3 regions of the Kribbella sp. NBC_01505 genome follow, and region 2 is predicted to be linked to each of the others. Evidence: riboswitches for the same ligand, from Rfam matches in the RefSeq annotation. Region 2 holds a riboswitch; each other region holds the start of a gene.
The links. Region 2 has a riboswitch for ZMP and ZTP ahead of OG474_RS40550 (bifunctional 5,10-methylenetetrahydrofolate dehydrogenase/5,10-methenyltetrahydrofolate cyclohydrolase). Riboswitches for the same ligand answer to the same signal wherever they lie in the genome.
Positions count from the first base shown of each region.

Region 1: linked by a shared signal. The riboswitch ahead of OG474_RS37725 (glycine hydroxymethyltransferase) and the one ahead of OG474_RS40550 (bifunctional 5,10-methylenetetrahydrofolate dehydrogenase/5,10-methenyltetrahydrofolate cyclohydrolase) in region 2 are both predicted to bind ZMP and ZTP.
Region 3: linked by a shared signal. The riboswitch ahead of OG474_RS02965 (5-aminoimidazole-4-carboxamide ribonucleotide transformylase) and the one ahead of OG474_RS40550 (bifunctional 5,10-methylenetetrahydrofolate dehydrogenase/5,10-methenyltetrahydrofolate cyclohydrolase) in region 2 are both predicted to bind ZMP and ZTP.

Region 1 covers NZ_CP109425.1:8,029,565-8,035,453, reverse strand. Annotated here, with positions in the region: gene OG474_RS37735 (acyl-CoA dehydrogenase family protein) at 1-775, shown strand, start outside; gene OG474_RS37730 (zinc metalloprotease) at 802-1,803, shown strand; ZMP/ZTP riboswitch at 1,827-1,908, shown strand; gene OG474_RS37725 (glycine hydroxymethyltransferase) at 1,938-3,389, shown strand; gene OG474_RS37720 (GbsR/MarR family transcriptional regulator) at 3,483-3,947, shown strand; gene OG474_RS37715 (amidase) at 3,944-5,101, opposite strand; gene OG474_RS37710 (ACT domain-containing protein) at 5,243-5,605, opposite strand; gene OG474_RS37705 (glycoside hydrolase family 9 protein) at 5,623-5,889, opposite strand, start outside.
Region 2 covers NZ_CP109425.1:8,626,382-8,632,270, reverse strand. Annotated here, with positions in the region: gene prcA (proteasome subunit alpha) at 1-869, shown strand, start outside; gene OG474_RS40555 (NUDIX hydrolase) at 866-1,480, shown strand; ZMP/ZTP riboswitch at 1,925-2,030, shown strand; gene OG474_RS40550 (bifunctional 5,10-methylenetetrahydrofolate dehydrogenase/5,10-methenyltetrahydrofolate cyclohydrolase) at 2,054-2,926, shown strand; gene aroH (chorismate mutase) at 2,968-3,336, shown strand; gene OG474_RS40540 (prephenate dehydrogenase) at 3,333-4,397, shown strand; gene OG474_RS40535 (alpha/beta fold hydrolase) at 4,394-5,269, opposite strand; gene OG474_RS40530 (tartrate dehydrogenase) at 5,266-5,889, opposite strand, start outside.
Region 3 covers NZ_CP109425.1:673,865-679,753, reverse strand. Annotated here, with positions in the region: gene OG474_RS02985 (WD40/YVTN/BNR-like repeat-containing protein) at 1-420, shown strand, start outside; gene OG474_RS02980 (MoaD/ThiS family protein) at 422-685, shown strand; gene OG474_RS02975 (nuclear transport factor 2 family protein) at 687-1,055, opposite strand; gene OG474_RS02970 (AAA family ATPase) at 1,196-1,735, shown strand; gene OG474_RS02965 (5-aminoimidazole-4-carboxamide ribonucleotide transformylase) at 2,845-3,756, opposite strand; ZMP/ZTP riboswitch at 3,772-3,844, opposite strand; gene OG474_RS02960 (hypothetical protein) at 3,913-4,899, shown strand; gene OG474_RS02955 (class I SAM-dependent methyltransferase) at 4,896-5,609, opposite strand; gene ilvD (dihydroxy-acid dehydratase) at 5,664-5,889, shown strand, end outside.

The DNA of each region.
Region 1 (5,889 bases), 600 kb from region 2:
CGTCCGCACCATCATCGAGATGGTCGCCGCCACCCGCCTCGACTGCGTCCTGGGCTCCGCCTCCCTCCAGCGAAAAGCCCTGGTCGAAGCCGTCTGGCACACCAAACACCGCTCAGCCTTCGGCGGCCTGCTCGCCGACAAGCCCGCCATGCAGAACGTCCTGGCCGACCTCGCAATCGAGAGCGAAGCAGCAACCGCTCTCGCGATGCGGCTGGCCGCCGCCGTGGATGCCTCAGCCTCCGGCGACGACCCGGCCGGAGCCTTCCGGCGGATTGCGTTGCCGTTGGCAAAGTTCTGGGTCTGCAAGCGGACTTCGTTCATGGTGGCGGAGGCGCTGGAGTGTTTGGGCGGGAACGGGTTCGTGGAGGAGTCGGGGTTGCCGCTGCTCTTCCGGGAGTCGCCGCTGAACTCGATCTGGGAAGGCTCCGGGAACGTGAACGCACTCGACGTACTACGCGCCTTGCGGCGACCGGAGTCTCTGGATGCCTGGCTGCTGGAGGTTGGCGCGGCACAGGGTGCGGACCATCGGTTGGATGCGGCAGTGCACGACGTACTGCAGGCTCTGTCAGACATCGACGGCGCTGAGGCCGGGGCTCGGCGGCTGGCGGCGCGGATGGCGTTGTGCCTGCAGGCGTCGCTGCTAGTGCGCCACTCGACGCCTGCGGTGGCGGACGCGTTCGTGGCGTCGCGCCTGGCCGGGGACTGGGGTGGAGTGTTCGGGACCCTGCCGCGTACGACGCCGTTCCAGGAGATCGTCGAGCGCACGATCGACTGACCCACAGCCGACCTATCGTCGACCTCATGCTCAAAGCCCGTCAGTTCGTGTTCGCGGCCGCACTGGTCGGCTCGGCGCTCGTAGCCCCCGTGGCCAGTGCAACCACTCCGGTGGACTGCCTCACGCCGCAGCAAGCTCACACCGACCGACCGCGCGACCTGATCGGCGGGCAGCGGGCCGCTCAGGACGACGTCCTCCCCGACGGCAGCCGCGCGCCGCAGATCCTCCGCGACGCGTACGCGTCCGGCGCACTCCCCCGGCGCCTGCTGACCAAGGACCCGGACGGCACCGTGCACGCCAAGGTCGGCAAAGGTCAGGCGCGGATCCAGGTCTACGTGCACGTGGTCCACGACGGCGCGACCGGCAAGGTTTCACCCACCGACGTCGTCAAGCAGCTCCAGGCGCTGAACCGCAACTTCGCGGCCACGTCCGCGAACATGTTCGCCTTCACACTCGTCGGCTTGGACTACACCGACAACAAGACCTGGCACACCGTTCACACCTCCGACGAAGGTCCGACCCTGCCGGACGAGGCGGCGATGAAGACCGCACTCCACAAGGGCGGGCCGGGCGATCTCAACCTCTACCTGAACGAGCCGCAGTACCAGGACCCGAACGACGGATCGCTCAGCGGGCTGATCGGCATCGCCACGTTCCCGTGGACGCGCGCCGACGACCCGGTCCGGGACGGCGTGATGATCAAATACACGACGTTGCCCGGCGGCGCGAGCACGCACTTCAACGAAGGCAAGCAGGCCCTGCACGAGACCGGGCACTGGCTCGGGCTCTATCACGTCTTCCAGAACGGCTGCACCACCCAAGGTGACTACGTGGCAGACACCCCGGCCGAGGCGAGCCCGACCGACGGCTGCCCGACCGGCAAGCTGGCCTGCGACGGTTCGAGCCTCGCGCCGGTGCACAACTTCATGGACTACAGCGACGACGCCTGTCTGTCCGAGTTCACCCCGCAGCAGGCGCAACGTGCCGCCGACAACTGGCTGGCCTACCGGTACGCCCGCAGGTCCTGAGTACGGCGCACGCACGATAGGGTGACCAGGGTCGCGACTGGCGCGCTGAGGTGGAGAACCACCGGGGAGCGAAAACCGTCGGCACCGTGCGCCTGGGTGCCTTCGACCCACTGCAAACCGCAGGAGAGACATCGATGACTCATCAACCCTTCGACGCTGCCGCAGCGTCGGCCGCGTACAACAACGCCCTGCAGGTGATCGCCGCCGTCGAGCCGACGATCGCCGGAGCGATCAAGGCCGAGCTGGAAGACCAGCGCTCCTCGCTGAAGCTGATCGCGAGTGAGAACTACGCCTCCCCGGCCACCTTGCTGACGATGGGCAACTGGCTGTCCGACAAGTACGCCGAGGGCACCGTCGGGCACCGCTTCTACGCCGGCTGCCAGAACGTGGACACCGTCGAGACGGCCGCGGCCGAGCACGCCAAGGCGCTGTTCAACGCCCCGCACGCCTACGTCCAGCCGCACTCCGGCATCGACGCCAACCTGGTCGCCTTCTGGGCGATCCTGGCCCAGCGGATCGAGTCCCCGACCCTGGCCGAGGCCGGGGCCAAGCACGTCAACGACCTGTCCGACGAGGACTGGAGCAAGCTCCGCAAGGCGCTCGGCGACCAGCGGATGCTCGGCATGTCACTGGACGCCGGCGGTCACCTGACGCACGGCTTCCGCCCGAACATCTCCGGCAAGATGTTCAACCAGCACTCCTACGGCACCAACCCCGAGACCGGCCTGCTGGACTACGACGAGGTCGCCCGCAAGGCCCGTGAGTTCAAGCCGCTGATCCTGATCGCGGGTTACTCGGCGTACCCACGCAAGGTCGACTTCGCGAAGATGCGCGAGATCGCCGACGAGGTCGGCGCCACCCTGATGGTCGACATGGCGCACTTCGCCGGTCTGGTCGCGGGCAAGGTCTTCACCGGCGACTTCGACCCGGTGCCGCACGCGCACGTCACCACGACCACCACGCACAAGTCGCTGCGCGGCCCGCGCGGCGGCATGGTGCTGTGCCAGCCGGAGTACGCCGAGTCCGTCGACCGCGGTTGCCCGATGGTCCTGGGCGGTCCGCTCAGCCAGACGATGGCCGCCAAGGCGGTCGCGCTGGCAGAGGCCCGGCAGCCGTCCTTCCAGACCTACGCGCAGGCCGTCGCCGACAACGCGGTCACCCTCGCCGAGGGTCTGATGAAGCGTGGCGTCAAGCTCGTCACGGACGGTACGGAGAACCACCTGGTCCTGCTGGACGTCTCGGCGTACGGGATCACCGGCCGGCAGGCCGAGTCGGCGCTGCTCGACGCTGGCATCGTCACCAACCGCAACGCGGTCCCCCGCGACCCGAACGGCGCCTGGTACACCTCGGGCGTCCGGATCGGTACGCCGGCCCTGACCACCCGCGGCTTCGGCGCCGACGAGTTCGACAAGGTGGCCGAGCTGATCGTCGACGTGCTGTCCTCGGTGACGCCGACCACGACCGCCGCCGGTGCGCCGTCGAAGGCCAAGTACGTGCTGGCCGACGGGGTTGCCGACAAGACCCGCGCGGCCTCCGCCGAGATCCTCGACAAGCACCCGCTCTACCCGGGCCTCGTGCTCAGCTGATCATCCCGGCCGGCGCCGTTCCCACCGCGGAACGGCGCCGGCTTCTTGCTTTCGGCAACAATCAGAATCTTCTAATTAATGTAAGGTTCAATCATGACGCCCACCCCGGAAGAGATCAGTCAGTACGTCGAACGCTTCGCCGGTGTGATGGCGAACAGCGGCGTACCGACGATGTCGGCGCGGGTGATGGGCCGGATGCTGGTCAGCCCCGACGGGACGATGACCGCGGCCGAGCTGGCCGACACCCTGAAGATCAGCCAGCCTGCGGTCTCGGGCGCGGTCCGGCAGCTGATCCAGATGTCGTTCATCTCGCGGGAGCGGATGCCTGGTTCGCGCAAGGATCACTACCGGATCCGCGAGGACGTGTTCGCCGCGATCCTCGAACGCCGCAACCAGGCGCTGACCGAATGGGCCGCCAGCAGCAGCTACGGGGCCAACCTCTTCGGCGCGGATACGACCGTCGGCCGTCGGCTCGCCGAGGCCGCGGACTTTTTTACCTTCGTGCATGCCGATCTCGTGCAGACCATGAAGGACTGGCACAACAAGCACCCGCGCTAGGGTCTGGGCAGCTCGACCATCAGCTGCTTCGCGACGGCCAGGGCGGTCGCGTCATCGCCGTGCGGGGTGACCACTTGCAGGCCCACCGGCAGGCCGTCGAGCAGCCCGGCCGGCACGCTGACGGCGGGGTGACCGGTGACGTTGAACGCCCAGCAGGGGTCGCCGACGATGATGTTCTCGTTGTACTGGTCGTAGCCGTGGGCAACAGTTAGCGTGGTCGGGGTGACGAGCGCGTCGACCACGTCGAACAGATCGGCGAGCGCGGTGTTGTTGCGGTCCCGCACCTCGCGAGCTCTGATTGAAGCCGTCGCCTCGGTGCCGCAGCCGGCGTCCAGGTCGGACAGGACCTGCCATGCGTCGTCGGTGGGCAACAGGTCGAGCGGTACGTCGATCACCTCGACGACTGTCAGCCGGTCGCGCACGATCGCGTCCACGCCGGCGTCTACGGCGTACTGACTGAGCGTGGACAGGTAGGCGACCTTCCACGGCTTGTCGGCGAGCACCGGCACCGGCCAGAACGGTAGTGCTGTGGGATCGAGTCGGTGCGGTCCGCTCACCACACTCGTTGCCAGCATGACGTCGTCGAGGTTCGCGCCGATCACTCCGGCGGTGGTGAGCCCGCCCAACGCGCGGCCCACCGCGCGCGGCACCCGGCCGAGCGTGCCCTTGAACCCCACCAACCCGCAGAACGATGCGGGGATCCGCAGCGACCCACCACTGTCACCACCTGTTGTGAGCGGTACGACGCCGGCCGCAACCGCCGCCGCTCCCCCAGCCGTCGACCCACCTGGCGAACGGGTGACGTCCCACGGATTGCGGGTGTAGTCGCTCCCGTTCCACCCATACGTCTGCGAACCGGGCCCCGGTCGCGCGCGCGTCGCCGTACCGATCGGAATCGCCCCCGCCGCCAGCAACCGCTCGATGATCGGCGACCCCGGTGGCGTGCGCGCCTTCACCAAGAACGGCACCCCCGCCAGCACCCCGTCCGGATCCACCTCCCGAGCCAGCCGAAGCGCTCGGTCACCATCCAGCTCATCCACGAAATGCAACACCGGATCCAACCGCCGAGCCGCCCCCAACGCCTCCCCCACCACCTCAGCAGCCGTCAACCGCCCAGCCCGAACCCCCGCCGCAATCTCCCCCGCACTCAGCACGCCCCAACCCTATCCACCTCCAAACCCCGCCCTTGCGGCAACAGCGTCGCGAAGGATACGTAGTAGTCGGCCGGCGCAGTCGACCGACCGCCTGAACCAGCCCGGCAGGTGGTCAACCGCAGCACCACCTCATGTCGTTGGCTACGCCGTGTCGTCGGTGATGGTGTGGCCGGCGGATTGGAGGGTGGTGATGGCTGTGGGGAGGTCGGCTTCGGTTACTAGGACCAGGTCGGCTTGGTAGGTGGAGGCGGCGCAGACGGAGAGGCCGGCGGCTGCGAGCGGGTGGACTATCGAGGCGAGCATGCCGGGTTGGTCCAGGGCGTGGGGTTCTTGGTTGTAGAAGGCTCGCCAGGGTTCGGTCGAGTCGCCCTCGGCGATGAGAGTGGTGCCTTCGGGAGTGTGGGAGAGCGCCCACCAGTCGCCGGACGGCACGGCGGGGATGCCGTCGGCGACGTGGGTGATGGTGAAGCGCGGTTGGAGGAGGGTGAGGGTTTGCGCTGGCATGGAGCCAGTCTGGTGGGTCAGCGGGTGAGGGCGTAGACGGCGATCGCGGCGAAGTCGTCGGCGGGTTCGGACGCCTGCCAGGATCGGACGTCGTCGACGTAGCGCGAGCCGCGGCCGGTGAACTCGGCGTACTGGTCGACGCCGTTCGCCGGGCAAGCCTTCATACCGTCGACGTGGTCGCCGAGTCCTTCGTCGAAGAGGCCGGCCGAGTTCGGGCCGTTGACGACCGCGCCGACGACCTGGCGACCGAGGATGTTGCCGATCTGGTGATGCGGGCAGCGCCC
Region 2 (5,889 bases):
ACGTATCCCCAGAACAGCTGATGCGCGACCGGGCGGACTTCGCCCGGAAGGGCATCGCCAAGGGCCGCAGCGCGATCGCGCTGCAGTATGCCGACGGCATCCTGTTCGTCGCCGAGAACCGCTCGCCCGCGTTGCACAAGGTCGCCGAGATCTACGACCGGATGGCGTTCGCGGCGGTCGGCCGCTACAACGAGTTCGAGAACCTGCGGATCGCCGGCGTCCGGCTGGCGGACATGCGGGGCTACTCCTACGACCGGCGCGACGTCACCGGCCGGGCGCTGGCCAACGCGTACGCGCAGACCCTCGGCGCGATCTTCTCCTCCGGTGGCGAGAAGCCGCTCGAGGTCGAGATCCTGGTCGCCGAGATCGGCGCGACCACGGCCGACGACCAGATCTACCGGCTCACGTACGACGGCTCGATCGCCGACGTCCGGGGGTACGCGGTGATGGGCGGCCAGGCCGAGCAGGTCGCGGAGTATGTCGGCGAGCACTACCGCGAGGGCATCTCGCTGGCCGGCGCGCTGCGACTGGCCGTCGACGCGCTCGGGCACGACAGCAGTGAGCCACGCGAGCTGACCTCCGACCAGCTCGAGGTCGCCGTACTGGACCGGACCCGCACCCAGGTCCGGAAGTTCAAGCGGATCTCCGAGGAGACGCTGGCCCGGATCCTGTCCGAGTCCCAGCCGTCGGCCGACATCGAGGAGGCCACCGCCGCGGAGGCCGCCGAGCACGCCGACGCCACCACGGCGGAGACCACGGCCACGTCGGCCACCTCGCCTACGTCGGCCTCTTCGGTCACGGAGTCGGCTTCCGATGACGACGCACCGATCGCGCCGCCGGAGGATCCCGACGACACCCGTCCGCTGTGACGGACCGATCGCTGGACTCAGCCGCCACGTCCGACGTGGCGGCTGAGTCGTCTCGGGCCCCCGACCCGGAGCCCTGGGAGCTGCTGGGGGAGAAGGTCGCCTACCAGCGGTTCCTGACGGTGAAGGTCCGCCGCTACCGGATGCCGAACGGTCACGAGGTCGACTGGGACGTCACCGGCCCGGAGTCCGCGGGAGCCGTCGCGGCCGGTGTCACCGTGCTGCCGCTCACGCCGGAGGGCCGGATCGTGACGATCCGGATGTTCCGTCCCGGGCCCGACAGCGTGGTCACCAACCTGCCCGGCGGCCTGATCGAGCCCGGCGAGGATCCCGCGGTTGGCGGGGCCCGCGAGCTCGAAGAAGAGACCGGTTACACCTGCGAGAGCATCGAGGTCGTCGGCTGGCTCTGGGCCGGCACCTCCTCGACCTTCCGCAAATACGTGGCCATCGCCCGCGGCTGCCGCCCCAACGGCACCCAGAACCTCGACGAAGCCGAAGACTGCGTCCCCGTCGAGCTCACCGTCGCCGCCTTCCGCGCCGAACTCCGCACCCCCGGCGCCACCACCGGCACCGACACCGCCTACCAAGCCCTGGACCACGCCAACCTCCTCTAACAGACCACCCACGCGGCCGGTGCACCCCGCCGCCTTGAGCACCCACCAACCGTTTTCGCCGGGTCCAAGTGGTCGATGGGTGCCCAAAGCCACGCGCAGTCGTCCGCCTTGAGCACGCCTCAACCATTTGCGCGCCTCCTGGACGGTTGATCGGTGCTCAAGGCCCGCGATCTCCCACCCACCCCCCACCCCGCCGTACCGCATCACCCCCGCCCCGCCGTGCCGCATCACCCCGCCCCCGCCGCGCCGTACCGCATCACCCCGGCCCAGCCCGCGATCCGCGCAAAGGTGGGTCGGCTGCTCTTTGGGCACGAAGTGCATCTTTGGGTATCCACCAACCGTTCTGCGGGCCCGCGGATGGTTGGTCGGTGCACAAAGATGGCGTCGGTGCACAAGGGTGGGTGGGCTGCTCTTTGGGCGGGGTGGGCGGCGGTGGGTAGGGTTGGGGTGGGTCGTGACTGGCGTTGGGGTGGGGTACCACCGGGGAGCGGCCTGCCGGATCAGCCGGCTCGAGAGCGAGAACGCTCTGCCGCGCGCCTGGGCATAGGACTTGATGCCTGGAGGAGTGCGTGCATGACTGCTGAATTGATGGTTGGGACCGAGCTCGCGGCCGAGATGGTGGCGCGGGCGGGGGTTCGGGCGGAGAAGTTGCGGGAGAGCGTCGGCGTGCAGCCGTGCCTCGCGACGGTGCTGGTGGGTGACGATCCGGCGTCCGCGACGTACGTGCGGATGAAGCAGAACCGCAGCAAGAAGGCCGGGATCGGTTCGCGCAGCGTTGTGCTGCCGGCCGCGACTACCACCGACGAGCTGGTCGCTGCGCTGACCGAGCTGTCGAACGATCCCGAGGTGCACGGCATTCTGCTGCAGCACCCGGTGCCGAGCCACATCGACGAGCGGGCGGCGTTCGAGGCGATCGACCCGCGCAAGGACGTCGACGGTGTGACCATGCACGGGTTCGCGGCGATGGCGTTCGGCGAGCCCGGGTTCCGGTCGTGTACGCCGGGCGGGATCATGCGGCTGCTCGAGGCGTACGACGTACCGATCTCCGGGGCGCACGCGGTGGTGATCGGCCGCAGCCCGATCCTCGGCAAGCCGGCCGGGATGTTGCTGCTGGCATCGGATGCGACCGTGACCTACACGCATTCGCGGACCGTCGGGCTGCCGGATATCGTCCGTACGGCGGACATCGTGGTCGCCGCGGTCGGCAAGGCGAACTTCGTCCGGGGCGACTGGCTGAAGCCGGGCGCGGTCGTGGTCGATGCCGGGTACAACGAAGGCAATGTCGGCGACGTGCACTTCGGCGAGGCGTCCGAGGTGGCGCGCCTGATCACGCCGGTTCCGGGCGGGGTCGGGCCGATGACCATCGCGCTGCTCCTGGAGCAGACCGTCGACGCGGCGGAGGCCCAATCCGAGACGGCTGTCCAGCCTGTGGTTGGTCTGGCCTAGGCTGTATTCGTTGCGAAGGTGATTTGACGAGGAGGCGTGACGTGGCGGTGCGGGCGATCCGGGGAGCCACCCAGCTGGACGCGGACGAGCGCGGGCATCTGCTCGAGCGGTCGGCCGAGCTGGTGAAGGCTGTTCTGGAGGCGAACGATCTGGACAGCGCTGATCTGATCAGCATCCTGTTCACCGTCACGCCGGACCTGCACGCGGAGTTCCCCGCCGTGGCCGGCCGGCAGATCGGGCTGACCGACGTACCGCTGATGTGCATGCAGGAGATCGACGTACCGCACGCGCTGCCGCGGGTGGTGCGGATGATGGTGCACACCGAGACCGAGCGCTCCCGCGACAAGATCCAGCACGTCTACCTGCACGGCGCGTCCGCGCTCCGTCCCGATCTGACAGGCGCCCAGTGACCGAATTGCGTGGCCCGGTCCGCGTTGTCGGCGCCGGCCTGATCGGTACGTCGATCGGCCTCGCGCTGGCGCGGTTGGGTGTCGTCGTGGAGCTGGTCGACGCGAACCCGGACAACGCGCTGATGGCCGAGCGGATCGGTGCCGGGTCGCGGCTGGTCCAGATCGAGCCGCAGCTGGTCGTGGTCGCCGTACCGCCGGATCATGTCGGAGCGGTGATCGCCGAGCAGCTCGCGCAGACCGACGCGATCGTCACGGACGCGGCGAGCGTGAAGTCGAAGCCGTTGACGGATGCGCGGTTGCTGTCCGCGGACCTGACCCGGTACGTCGGCGGTCACCCGATGGCAGGCTCGGAGCGCAACGGGCCGTTGGCCGCGCGCGCCGATCTGTTCGACGGCGCGACCTGGGCGATCACGCCGCATGAGACCAGCTCGCCCGAGGCCGTCGAGCTCGTCCGCTGCCTCGCCGAGGCGTGTGGTGCGCGAACGGTCGAGCTGTCGGTCGAGGACCACGACCTGGCCGTTGCCCGGGTCTCGCATCTGCCGCAGCTGATGTCGTCGCTCGCGGCCGGCACGCTGGTCGACGCGCCGAACTCCCACCTGCAACTGTCCGGCCAGGGCGTTCGCGATGTAACCCGGATCGCCGCCGGTGACCCCGGCCTGTGGACCCAGATCGTCTCGGCGAACTCGGTCGCCCTCACCGGCCTGCTCGAGCAGATCCGCGACGAACTCGACCGCGTCCTCGTTGCCCTAGGCAAGGAAGAGGCCGGCGAGGAACTCACCTCGATGCTCGCCCGCGGCGTCTCCGGCGCCATCCGCGTCCCCGGCAAGCACGGCTCCCCGCACATGGACCTGGTCAGCGTCCTGGTCACCATCCCCGACCGCCCGGGCCAGCTGGCCCGCCTCTTCAACGACGCGGCCGCGTCCGGTGCCAACGTCGAAGACCTCCGCATCGACCACAGCCCCGGCCGTCCCGTCGGTGAGGTCGAGCTCCTCGTCAAACCAGGCTCCGACGACCAGCTGGTCGACACCCTCACTGAGCGAGGCTGGGTAGTCCACCGCTAGGCGAAGAAGTCCCGCAGCGCTTCGACCACTAGCTCCGGTTGTTCTTCGGGGAGGTAGTGGTCGCAGGGGAGGGCGTGGCCGCGGACGTCGGCGGCGTACTCGTTCCAGACTTTCAGTACGTCGTAATGCGTGCCGACGAAGCCGCGTTGGCCCCAGAGCGCGAGCAGAGGCATCTCCAACCGGTGGCCGGTGTCTGTGTTGTCGTGGGTGAGGTCGATGCCGGCGGCGGCGCGGTAGTCGGAGCAGGAGGCGGCGATGGCGGCTGGGTCGGAGAAGCAACGGATGTAGTCGGCCAGCGCGGCGGGGTCGAAGGGGGAGCCGCCGGCGTGGCGGGCGTTCAGCCGGGCGGTGATCCAGAATTCGGGGTCGCCGCCGATCAGGCGCTCGGGAATACCGTTGCCCGCGGCCAGGAAGAACCAGTGGTAATAGCCGAGGCCGAAGGCGAGGTCGGCGTTCTCGAAGGTGTGCCGGGTCGGCACGATGTCGAGCACAGCCAGTGCGGAGACCGCCTCGGGCGCGTCGAGGGCGAGGCGGTGGGCGACCCGGCCGCCGCGGTCGTGACCGGCCACGGCGAACCGCTCGAAGCCGAGCGCCTTCATCACGAGCAGTTGGTCGTGGGCCATCGCCCGCTTGGAGTACTCGCGGTCCCCGGAAGTCGGCGCGGGTTTCGCACTATCGCCGTACCCACGGAGGTCCGTCAGTACGACGGTGTGGTCGGCCGCGAGTTGCGGCGCGACGTGATGCCAGATCAGGTGGGTCTGCGGGTAGCCGTGCAGCAGCAGGAGCGGCGGTCCGGAACCCGCGACCGCGCAGTTGATCTCGATGCCGTCGGCATCGATCTTCTGGTAGCTGAAGGGCAGCGGGATCGTCATGTGAACTCCAGGAGGGCGCGGGTGAACTCCACGGTGGTCGCGGTTCCGCCGAGGTCCGGCGTCCGGATCGGGGTCCTGGCCAGTACGTCGGCCATCGCGGACCTGATCTGGTCGGCGGCCTCGGGGTGTTCCAGGTGATCGAGCAGCATCGCGGCCGTCCAGATGGCACCGAGCGGATTCGCGATCCCGCGCCCCGCGATATCCGGCGCCGAACCGTGCACCGGCTCGAACATCGACGGAAACTCGCGCGACGGGTCGAGGTTCGCGGCCGGCGCGATCCCGATGCTCCCGGCAACGGCCGCGGTCAGGTCGCTGAGGATGTCGCCGAACAGATTCGACCCGACGATGACGTCGAACCGGCCCGGGTCCAGCACGACCTTCGCGCAGAGCGCGTCGATGTGCTCCGAGTTCCAGGCGACCGATGGATGCCGGCCCGCGGTCTCCGCGACGACCTCGTCCCAGAACGGCATCGTGTGGATGATCCCGTTCGACTTGGTCGCCGACGTCACGTGCCGGCGGCGGCCGGCGGCCAGGGTGAACGCGTACTCCGCGATCCGGGTGATCCCGGTCCGGGTGAAGACCGACTCCTGTACGGCGAGCTCCTCGGGGAACCCGCGATT
Region 3 (5,889 bases), 2.0 Mb from region 2:
GCGCAGAACCATCATGGTGTCTACCGGTCCGACGACGGTGGCGAGATCTGGAAGTCGATCGCGGACGGGCTGCCTTCGGACTTCGGCTTCCCGATCGCGGTGCATCCGCACGAGCCCGACACGGTGTACGTCTTCCCGTTGGTGGCCGATGGCAACCGAATCCCCACCGACGCGACCTGCCGCGTCTACCGCTCGCGCGACGCGGGCGCGACCTGGGAACCGCTGACCAACGGTCTCCCCGATGTCTCCTACGTGCCGGTGCTTCGCGACGCCCTGACCACCGACAGTGCCGACTCGGCCGGTGTGTACGTCGGCACCCGGGACGGCTGTGTCTACGCGAGCGCGGACGCGGGTGACACCTGGACGGAGGTCGCCCGCCACCTCCCCGACGTACTGACCCTGCGCGCCGCGGTGATCTGACGTGATCACCCTCCGGCTCCCACCCGTGCTCCGTCCGTTCGCGGGCGGAGCGGAGGCGGTCGAGGTTGACGCCGACACAGTCGGAGCAGCCCTCGCGGCCACCCAGCCGGCCCTCCGCCGCCGCCTCACCGACGAACAAGGCGCGGTCCGCCGCCACGTCAACATCTACCTGGGCTCCGACAACATCCGCGACCTGTCCGGCCCCGACACCCCGCTCCCCGAAGGCGCCGAACTCCTCATCCTCCCCAGCGTCGCCGGCGGCTGACCTAACGCCAGATGCCGGTCCAGTCATAGAGCTCCGCGCTGGTGGAGTACTCCCGCAGGTAGTCGATGCGACCGTCCGTCACACGTGCGACGGTCGCACCGTCGAAGGCCCCAGACTTGCCGAGCCAGGTGCATTCGAACTGCCACTCGGCGACCAGAGTGCTCCCGGCGGACGCCTGGCTGGTCAGCTCCCACCGGTCAACACTTCCGCCCGCGGCGAACCACTGGCTCATCCACTGCGCGACCCGAGCCTTCCCGCGGTACGTCGGCCCGTAGGCCTCGATCACCACGCAGTCGTCAGCCAGCGTGTCGAGCACCGCCTGAACGTCATGCCGACGCCAGCCGTCGATGTACGCCTCCAACAAATCCATCCGCCGATGTTTTCATGCGCCAACGCGGAGTCGCTCGGCACGAACGACAGGTGGTAGTTGGGCAGGACCGGTCTCTGCGCGCCTGGCCCAGGGGCCTTCAGAGCGGAGACCTCCTGTCGTTGGTGCCGTAGTTTCGGGGCGTGACGGGTGAAGTGATCGTGGTGACGGGGTCGCCGGGGGCTGGTAAGACGACGGTCGCCGGGTTGGTTGCTGCGGAGGCCGAGCGGCCGACTGTGCACCTGATCACGGACCAGTTCTTCGAGGCGATCCGGACCGGCTTCATCCCGCCGTACTTGCTGGAGTCCGAGTCACAGAACGACGTTGTGGTCGACGCCTACGTGGCCGCGGCGGCGACGTACGCGCGCGGTGGGTACGACGTCGTCGTGGACGGTGTGGTCGGCCCCTGGTATCTGCCGCCGTTCCGCGCGGCCGCGGCGCGGGACGGTCTGGCGATCTCGTACGTCGTACTGCGCCCAACGCTCGGTACGACGCTCAGCCGGGCGCAGGCGCGTGGTTCCGGGGCGCTGCGCGACGAGCAGGCGATCACCGGTCTGCACGAATCCTTCGCCGACCTCGGCCCGCTGGAGCACCACGCCCTCGACACCACCAACCAGACGCCGCTCGCCACCGCAGACGCCGTCCGCCAAGCGCTCGCCGCCGGCACCCACCACCTCCGCTAACTCGCGATTCGTGTCGCGAAGGACACGTAGTGGTCGGTGGCCGCGACCTCCCGCACGCCTGGCAGCGGCCGCCAGACGCCAGCTCGAGGCACCACTACGTGTCGTTACCGACGCTCAGCCGGTGGCCGGTGGCCGGTGGCCGGTGGCCGGTGCCGGCCGGTGCGCGCCGCCTCCTCCAATCCGCCGCCCTGGTCGGTGTACTCCGTGCACGAAGCGCGACTTTGGGTACCCACCGACCATCCGAGCTGCCCGAAAACGGTTGGTGGATACCCAAAGATCCGCTCGATGCACAAAGAGCAGCCGGCCCACTCCGAACACGGCCGCCCACCCTTGGGCACGAACCGCGTCTTTGGGCACGAGCGGCGTCTTTGGGTACCTACCGACCATTCGGAGTGCCTGGAAACGGTTGGTGGGTTCACAAAGTTGGGGATCGTGCACAAAGAGCCGCCGGCCCACTCCGAACACGGCCGCCCACCCTTGGGCACGAACCGCGTCTTTGGGCACGAGCGGCGTCTTTGGGCGCCCACCAACCATTCGGAGTGCCTGGAAACGGTTGGTGGGTTCACAAAGTTGGGGGTCGTGCACAAAGAGCCGCCGGCCCACTCCGAACACGGCCGCCCACCCTTGGGCACGAACCGCGTCTTTGGGCACGAGCGGCGTCTTTGGGTACCTACCGACCATTCGGAGTGCCTGGAAACGGTTGGTGGGTTCACAAAGTTGGGGATCGTGCACAAAGAGCCGCCGGCCCACTCCGAACACGGCCGCCCACCCTTGGGCACGAACCGCGTCTTTGGGCACGAGCGGCGTCTTTGGGCGCCCACCAACCATTCGGAGTGCCTGGAAACGGTTGGTGGGTTCACAAAGTTGGGGGTCGTGCACAAAGAGCAGCCGGCCCACTCCGAACACGGCCGCCCACCCTTGGGCACGAACCGCGTCTTTGGGCACGAGCGACGTCTTTGGGAACCCACCAACCATTCGGAGCGCCCGGAAACGGTTGGTGGGTTCACAAAGTCGAGCCCCGTGCACAAAGAGCAGCCGGCCCACCTTTGGGCGGGAGGCGGGAGGCGGGATGCGGACGGGGGACGGGGGACGGGGATGCGCCGGGGGACTCAGTGGCGGAAGAGGCGGAGGTTGGTGGGGGACCAGGTGATGTTGTGGGTGGTGCAGGCGGCGGCTACTTCGGGGGAGCGGATGGAGCCGGCTGGTTCGGCGATGTGGGTTACGCCGTAGGTGGCGGCTGCTTCGATGTTGTCGGCGAAGGGGAGGGCGCCGTCGGAGACCATGGCGACGCCGGTGAGCGGGGCAGCGGAGTGGCGGGACCACCAGAGGGCGGCCTTTGCTCCGGCCAGGTGGGTGCAGTCGACTCGGGATTGCTGGCCGGCGCCGATGCCGATGGCCATGCCGTCTTTGAGGAGGGCGACGGTGTTGGACTGGGTGTAGCGGACGACGATCAGGCCGAGCAGGAGGTCACGAGCCGCGTCCTCAGGAACCGAAGGTGCCAGGAGGTCGCGAGTCAGCGGCACGTCGTCGCGGCTCTGCGTCAACCGAACGCCGTACAGCTCACGCACCTCCTCGCAGGGCGGTTCGAACAGCGGATCCGCCTCCAGCACCAGGTACGTGCCACGCTTCTTGGCCGCCAACACCTCCACCACACCCGGCGCGTACCCAGGCGCGATGATCCCATCACTGACCACGCGCCGCAGCACGTCGGCGAGCTCAAGATCCACCGGCTCCGAGACCGCCACGAAATCGCCGTACGACGACTTGGGGTCAGCGTCCCGGGCGCGTCGGTAGGCGTCCGCGACCGACGTACCGAGTGCGGCACCAGCTGGGGAGACATGCTTGTACGACGCCGCCGCCGGCTGCCCGAAGGTCGCACCGGCCTCCCGCACGAGCTGCCAACCGGTCAGCGCGTCCAGCACATTGATGTACGACGGTTCGCCCGCGACGACCGTGAACGGTGCCCGCGGTCCGACGACCGTCAGCGCCGCCGTCTGATGTGGATTCATCCCATAACGCATGAGCAGACCTCCGCAAGGAGGCGCCCAGGCGGACGACGCCAGATAGGGTCCGCTCCCCGGTGGTGATCCACCCTCGCCAGTCGCGGTAGGGCAGAGCCTATTGCAGGAACGTGCAATTCGGGTCCAGAGAGGTCCGAGGAGTCTTACCATCCGCGAATGGGGTTCTTCTCGCGAAAGGAGGCGTCGGAAGTCGATGTGTCCGGGTTCAGGCTGGATCAGGCCTGGCTGGACGACGACCTCGACGCCGCGTACTCGGCGGTCCGCCAAGGCGACCTGTCGACCGGGCTGGCGTTGCTGAAGGTGACACCGGCCAACACGAACCTGCGGTCGATCCGGGCGACCGGGTTGGCCAAGGCCGCGGTCGGGCGGAGCGAGCAGCTGGAGATGCGGCTGGAGGCCTACCCCAAGGACCCCGATCTGCTGTTGTGGTTCGGTCAGACGCTGGTGCTCGAGGCGTGGGGCGTGCGGACCGGGCAGTGGGCGAAGGATGTGTCAGCGCAGCGGTTCGCGATGTTCCACGACATTCTGCGGACGGCGGCCGAGGTGCTGCAGGGCGCGATCGTCTCGGCGGCGGACGACTCGGTGCCGTGGGAGGTGCTGCAGTGGGCCGCGCTGGGATTGCAGGCGGAGCTGGAGGACAAGGCCGAGATCTTCCATGCCGCACTGGTCCGCCACCCGGGCAGCTACGCGGCGCACACCGGTCGCGTTCAGGTGCTGGCGAACAAGTGGTCCGGGCTCGGAGTCGAGCAGTTGATCGACTTCGGTGACGGTGTCGTTTCGAGGGCCCGATCGGGCAGCGTTCTGTGCAGCATCGCGGCCAACGTGTTCAACGAGGTCTGGCTGGAGATCGCCTCCGACAAGGACCTGCCGCGGGACGACCGGATGAAGCGCTACGCGAGCAGAGTCACGGCCCGCCGTACCGACTTGCTCACCGCCCGCGCCAAGTGGAACGACGCCCGTACGCCGGACCCCGCGGACGTCGCGGCCAACGGGGCGATGGCGTTCGCGCTCAAGTGGGCGAACGCGAAACCCGAGGCGATGGAGCATGCGTGCCGCACCGAGGGCCGGATCGAGAGCGTGCCGTGGGGCTATGTCGGCGGCGTGGCCGGCTTCGGTGAGGCACTCAAGCGACAGATGGACTAGACCTTCTCGGCGCGGAAGACCATCAGCCGGGACTCCGGCACGAACTCCTCGCCGTGCCAGCCGGCGGTCACCTGCACGGTGAACCCGGCCGCCTCCAGGGCCGCGGTGATCTCGGTCGCCGAACGGAAGTAGAGCTCGTTGCGGTAGACGTCGTCGCGACCGTCGTCGTACAGGTTGTGGGCGTCGAAGACGACGCGGCCGTCGCTGACCTCGATCAGGTCGAGCCACTCGGTGAGGTGCCCGACGGGCGTGTCACGATCCCCGTACGTCGCCTCGCGCGTCCACGACTCCCAGGCCCGCGCCGCGGGGTTGCGCGACTCGAAGGCCAGTACGCCGCCGGTGCGGAGCGCGGCTGCCAACGCGGTCAATGTCGCGGGCAGGTCGGCGATGTACATGACCGCGTTTCCGGTGGACAGCGCGAAATCGACGTCGCCGGTCGGCGCGATCGCGCCGGCGTCACCGGAGATCCAGGTGACCGAGCTCGGCGTACGGCGGGCGTAGTTGAGCATCGTCGGACTGGGATCGATGCCGATCACCTCCCGGCCGGGCGTCGCCAGCGCGCGGGTCAGCAGCCCGGTGCCGCACCCGAGATCGAGGACCTTTCGGGCATCGAGGGAGTCGGCGAGAGCGCGGAAGTACGCGTGATCGTCGCCGGGAGCATTGTCGAGGTCGTACAGCTCGACCAGGTTCTCGTCACCAAAAGGATCCACCTCGCGAACGCTAGAGAGCCTGGAACGCCGAAGCAAAGTGTTTAGAGTGACCCCATGGTCGATGTGAAGCCCCGCAGCCGCACTGTCACCGACGGTCTCGAAGCCACCGCGAGCCGAGGGATGCTCAGAGCGGTCGGCATGGGCGATGACGACTGGGTGAAGCCGCAGATCGGGGTGGCCTCGAGCTGGAACGAGATCACCCCCTGCAACCTCTCGCTGGACCGGCTCGCGAAGGCGGTCAAGGAGGGCGTGCACGCGGCCGGTGGGTATCCGCTGGAGT